2 linked regions of the Simiduia agarivorans SA1 = DSM 21679 genome follow. The protein of the gene in region 2 interacts with the protein of the main gene of each other region in a pairwise test. Links are inferred from orthologs where the notes say so. Each region holds a gene or a part of one and is shown on either strand. Other genes may lie near its edges.

Evidence for each region.
Region 1: the proteins of M5M_RS17470 (region 2) and mrcB interact in binary tests that used the Escherichia coli proteins (3 or more experiments, as listed by UniProt). The link is inferred for Simiduia agarivorans SA1 = DSM 21679 from one-to-one orthologs.

Annotation. Positions count from the first base shown.
Region 1 is NC_018868.3:2,095,258-2,098,301, reverse strand. It holds mrcB (penicillin-binding protein 1B), read left to right. Parts: upstream 1-395; coding sequence 396-2,693; downstream 2,694-3,044. Other genes in the region: M5M_RS19500 (tetratricopeptide repeat protein), read left to right, coding at 2,681-3,044; M5M_RS09380 (adenosine kinase), read right to left, coding at 1-273. UniProt on the Escherichia coli protein: Cell wall formation. Synthesis of cross-linked peptidoglycan from the lipid intermediates.
Region 2 is NC_018868.3:3,915,302-3,918,217, reverse strand. It holds M5M_RS17470 (peptidoglycan D,D-transpeptidase FtsI family protein), read right to left. Parts: upstream 2,356-2,916; coding sequence 646-2,355; downstream 1-645. Other genes in the region: rsmH (16S rRNA (cytosine(1402)-N(4))-methyltransferase RsmH), read right to left, coding at 2,717-2,916; ftsL (cell division protein FtsL), read right to left, coding at 2,352-2,642; M5M_RS17475 (UDP-N-acetylmuramoyl-L-alanyl-D-glutamate--2,6-diaminopimelate ligase), read right to left, coding at 1-646. UniProt on the Escherichia coli protein: Essential cell division protein that catalyzes cross-linking of the peptidoglycan cell wall at the division septum. Required for localization of FtsN.

The DNA.
Region 1 (3,044 bases), 1.8 Mb from region 2 along the record:
GCCGTTGTCATCGTCCGCCACCCGGCAGGCATACCCGGTTTTTGCACCCATCCAGGCCGCGCCGATGATGGTGTTGGCGGCGGAACCGCCAGACGCGCGTTCGGCGCCGGCAAGGTGTTCGCCCATGGCGGTGAGCAGCTCGGTCTGACGGGCCTCATCAACCAAGGTCATGACGCCTTTTTGTATGCCCCAGTCCAGCAGTTGCTGGTCTGAGACTTTGATTTCGGTGTCCACCAATGCGGCGCCCACGCCATAGATATCCAAGTGTTTCATGCCACGTCCCGGAAACAAAAGCGCAATTATCCCGACTCGGGCGCTGCAAGTCTAATGCTGACTATGGTCGGTGGCTTGTTTACACTGCCGCAGTCTGAGCGGGAGCAATACGGGGAAGAGTAATGGCCAAACGGCGGGCGCGAAGTCGAGCGAGCAGGACCAGCTGGCGTGCGTGGCTATGGCGATTGCTGGCGTTGTCGGCACTGCTGGGGCTGGTGGCTGTGGTGCTGCTGGACATCCAGGTGCGCAGCAAATTTGAGGGCCGTAAATGGGCCTTGCCCGCGCATGTGTACGCGCGCCCGTTCGAAGTTTACGAGGGTATGCCACTCGCGCCCGCCAGACTTGAAGCTCAGCTCAAAACGCTGGGTTATCAGCCGGTGGCGACCTTGTCCGGCCCTGGGCAATTCGAGCGTCGGCGCCTGGGCGCGCAGACGGTATTCGCCATCAACAGCCGCGGTTTTGAATTCTGGGATCAGGCCGAGCCGCCGGCGCGTTGGGATCTGACTTTCAGCGGAGACCAAATAACGCGGTTGACCGGTGGCAACCTGTTGCGACTGGAGCCTGAAAAAATCGGTGGCATTTACCCGGCGCATCAGGAAGACCGCCAGTTGGTGCGTTTGCAGGACATTCCGCCTTTGCTGGGCGAAACACTGTTAGCGGTTGAGGATAAACACTTTCTCGATCATCAGGGCGTGTCGATCCGCGCCATCGGACGTGCACTCTGGGCCAATGTCAAAGCCGGTGGTGTCGCCCAGGGCGGCAGTACCATCACCCAACAGCTGGTGAAAAATTTCTATCTCACCAATGAACGCAGCCTGAGCCGCAAAGGCATGGAAGCGATCATGGCGCTGCTGCTGGAAGTGCATTACAGCAAGGCAGAAATTCTGGAAACCTACCTCAATGAAGTGTATCTGGGGCAGCAGGGGGCCAAGTCCATCAATGGGTTCGGGTTGGCGTCGCAGCATTATTTCCGACGGCCACTGAACGAACTCGGTATCGACCAGATTGCCCTCCTGGTGGGCTTGGTGAAGGGCGCCAGCTACTACAACCCCTGGCGTTCGCCGGCGCGCGCGAAAGACCGGCGCGACCTGGTGTTGGGCATCATGCACGAATCGGGTCTGATCAATGACCGTCAATACAAGATTGAAAGCCAGCGTCCGCTGCGGGTGGCGGCGCCGAATCAGGAACCGATAACCCGTTATGCCAATTTTCTGGACCTGGTAAAACGCCAGCTCAGGCGTGATTACAGCGCAGATGACCTGCAAAGCGAAGGCTTGCGGGTATTTACGACACTCGAAACCGGCGTACAGAACCAAGTGGAAACAACCCTTGCATCCTCTCTCAAACGGGTTGAGCGGGATCGTGGTCTGGCCGCCGGCAGCTTGCAGGGCGCGGTAGTGGTGGCGCGTGTCGGCAGTGCCGAAGTGTTGGCCCTGGCGGGTGATCGCACGCCCTCGCTGGCGGGCTTCAATCGCGCGCTCGACGCCCGCCGGCCCATTGGCTCGTTGGCCAAGCCGGCTGTCTATCTGGCGGCCTTTGAGCAGAGTCCGGCGTATCAGCTTGCCACCCGGATCAGTGACGAGCCCGTCAGGGTTGCTGGGCCGGACGGTGAGTGGGCGCCCACTAATTACGACCGTGAAAGCCATGGCCAGGTACCGCTTTACCAGGCGCTGGCCCAGTCCTACAACCAGGCCACCGCGCGTCTGGGGATGCAGTTGGGGCTGAATCAGGTTGCGCGCACATTGGAGCGCATGGGGGGCGAGGCTCGCGTTCCGCGCGTACCGGCCATGCTGTTAGGGGCTGTGGACATGTCGCCGTTGGCGGTAACCGAGCAGTATCACACCCTCGCAGCCGACGGGTTTTACTCGCCATTGCGCGCGATCCTGGAGGTGACCGATCAACGCGGCAAACCGCTGTCGCGCTACCCGTTGGCGGTGGAGCAGCGCTTTGATGCGCAGTCGGTGTTTCTGCTGCACTATGCGCTCCGGTCGGTCATGCGCGAAGGTACCGGCAAGGCGGCCTATCGCCAGCTACCGGCTTCGTTGGATGTGGCGGGTAAAACCGGCACCACCAATGATCAGCGGGACAGCTGGTTTGCGGGCTTCAGCGCCGAACACGTGGCCACGGTCTGGGTCGGGCGGGACGACAACGGCACCACGCCCCTGACCGGCTCCATTGGTGCCCTGCCAATCTGGAGCGAGATTGTGGCCGGCCTCGACACCCGAGGATTGGATGCGCCCCCGCCGGCGGGGGTAACCTATTACTGGACGGACGAAAGAAGCGGCCAGGCCAGCGGTGAAAATTGCCGCTTTGCCCGCCTGATTCCCTATAGCTACGGTCAGGCACCGTCCGGCAAGGCCGACTGTGAATGGGTGCAGAACCCGCTGATGCACTGGTGGAAAAAGCTGTGGCAAGACTGATTATTGCGTTTGTGCTGTTGTGGATGGTGGGTTGTGCGTCCGCACCGGAACCGGCGTTGCCGCCCGAGACCGAGCCGGCGGCGGAACCGGCTCCGGTTGCCCCGGCACCTGCAAAAGCACCCACGCAGAATGCCGTTACCGCCTATGCCCGGTCGGCCGATGCGGCCTTTCAGCAGGGCGATTACCGGCGCGCAATCTCCCTGGCCGAGCGCGGTTTACGGTCTAACCGCTATGCAGCCGATTTATACCTGCTTCTGGCGCAAGCCTACGATGCGCTTGGAAACCGGGACCAGGCGCGCAATTTCGCGCGTTTGGGCTTGCGTTACAGTGGTTCGGATGAAACCCTGACGG
Region 2 (2,916 bases):
GATGAAAGTCCAGGTGATCGCGGGTGAGATTGGTAAATACCGCGGTCTGTACAGGTACAGCAGCCACTCTGTTTTGGGCCAGCGCATGAGAGGATATTTCGACTGCCAAATGGCGTGCATGCTGGTTGCGCAAATCGCGCAGGATACGTTGAAATGACACTGCATCCGGCGTGGTCATGCCGGTATCCCGCAAAGGCTTACCTATCAGCCCATAACCCATCGTGCCCATGACCGCCGCGCGCTCACCCAGCGCGTGATACAAACGCGCTAACAACTGTGTGCAGGTGGTTTTTCCATTGGTCCCGGTCACACCGATAGTGTGCAACTCCTGACCGGGCAAGCCGTAAAAGCGGGCAGCGATTTCACTGGCCTTGGCACTCAAGGCGTCAATCACTACCGCGTTTTCCGGCAGCGCTGCGGGCAGGTCATCCGCCTGCTCCACCAGCACCGCAACGGCCCCGGCCTGTAACACCTGATCCAGATAACGAATCCCGTGCTCACGGGTACCCTGCATGGCCAGAAACACATAACCGCTGTTCACTTCACGGCTATCCAGCGTCACACCAGTAACAGATATTTCCGCCAGGGACGGTGCCAATGCGCATTCAGGCAGCAAATGTTTGAGCGCTACAGACGGAGTTGTCATCAGTGTCTGCCTCCCCGTGCCACTTGCTGTGTCATCACCGGCGGCACCTGAAGCGTGCGCAAGGCACTGTCTGCCACCCGTGCAAACACAGGTGCCGCCACGTCGCCGCCAAAATACTTACCCGCACCCGGCTCATCAATCACCACGACAACGACCAGACGCGGATCATCCGCAGGCGCCATGCCGGCAAACAATGAACGGTAGCGGCTGGCCTCATAACCATTGGGTCCGACTTTATGGGCGGTGCCGGTTTTGCCGGCGACAGGGTAAGTTTCCAGATTGGCACGCACAGCCGTACCGCCCGGCTGAACCACGGTTTTCAACATGTCGACCAGCTGCCCGGTATAACGCGGCTCTACAACGCGCTCGCCGTCCTGCAGTGCGTCCAGACGCAGAATGCTCACGGGCTTTTTCACACCGCCCGCAGCGATGGTCGTGTAGGCCTGGGCTAATTGCAGAGCGGTCACAGTAAGACCGTATCCAAAGGCGTAGTTCGCCTGAACAATCGGTTGCCAACGCGTGTAATTAGGCAGCTGGCCCGCACTTTCACCCGGGAAGCCCGAATCGGTCACCTGACCAAAACCCAGCCGCGCATACATATTGCGGATCATTTCAGGCTGCAGCTTGAGCGCAACCTTGGTCAATCCAACCTGGCTCGATTTGGTAATGATTTTGGTCACATCGATGGTGCCGTAATTGACCGGATCGAGCAGCGTTTTCTTGCCCACACGAATGTAGCCCGGCGACGTCTCAATGGTGGTATGCGGAGACACCGTACCCGCTTCCAACGCCGTCATGATAGTAATCGGTTTAACCGTTGAGCCCGGCTCAAACTGATCGGTGATGGCGCGGTTGCGCAATGCCGCCGGGGTGAGGTTGGTGCGATCATTCGGGTTGTAGCTGGGCTGATTTGCCATCGCCAGTACTTCACCGGTACCCACATCCATCACCACAATTGAACCTGCTTTGGCCTGGTGTGCCTGCACCGCCGCTTTCAGCTCGCGATAGGCCAGGTACTGCAAACGCAGATCGATGGATAAGGCCAGATCTTTACCCGACTCGGCCGACTTCAACAGCGCCACTTCCTTGATATTGCGGCCCTTCAGATCGCGTAACACCTGTTTCGAACCTGCGTGCCCTTCCAGCCAGGCATCGTAGGCCAGCTCGATACCTTCCTGCCCCCGCTCATCCACATTGGTAAAGCCCACCAGGTGCGAGGTAACTTCTGCTGCCGGGTAATAGCGACGGTATTCCTGTTCAGCACTGACACCGGGAATATCCAACTCCAACACTTTGTTGGCGTCCTGGGGTGGCAGGTGTCGCTTGAGGTAGATAAATTCACGCGTCGCATTGGCTGCCAGGCGCTGACGCAATTGAGACGGCTTAATGGCCAGCGCTTTGGCCAATTGATCAACCGACTGATCGGGCACTAATTTTGGGTTGGCCCACAAAGAGAGAACCGGCGTGCTGACCGCCAAGGGCTCGCCATTGCGATCGGTAATCACGCCGCGGTAGGCGGCGATGCGCTCTTCGCGCAGAGTGCGGGCTTCACCCTGGTTCTGCAGGAATTCAAAACCTTTCTCTTCACCCGGCAATACCTGAACGCGAGCGAGATGAGCCAGCAGCAATCCGGCCAGCAGCAGCAGCACCAACACCACAAACACCAAACGCCAGCGCGCCAGTTGGTGATTCGCCTGCGGCCGTTTCATGGCGTCACCATAACAATATCGCTCGGCTCGGGCAGACGCATACCGAGTTTTTTATGCGCCAGATTTTCCACCCGACTGTAGGCCGCCCAGGTGCTTTGCTCCAGCAAGTACTGACCGCGCTGGATTTCCAGTTCCTGCGCTTCGCGTCGCAGGGATTCAAGCTCAAAAAACGACAGACGCGCCTGGTGAGTGGCACCCACTACCAGTAACGCGGACGCAGTCACGGCCAACCACAGCGCTACTACCACTGCAATTAACAGGCCTTTCGGCTGCGTTGTATTTGCCATTGGATTTGACACCCAATTGCCCCTTTTGTCGTTGTTAGCTCAAATGATCAGACCAACAGTCTGACCCACAGGCCTCAGCCCAGTTTTTCTGCGCAGCGCATAACCGCACTGCGTGAGCGCTGATTTTCATCGAGCTCACGGGCACTGGCCTTCACCGCCTTACCCAGACTCTTCAGCGTCTTCGTTATCTGACTTTCCATCACCGGCAACCCTTTGGGCAGCTGCGGTCCGCGCTCTTTATCACGGATAAATCGTTTGACCAGGCGATCCTCAA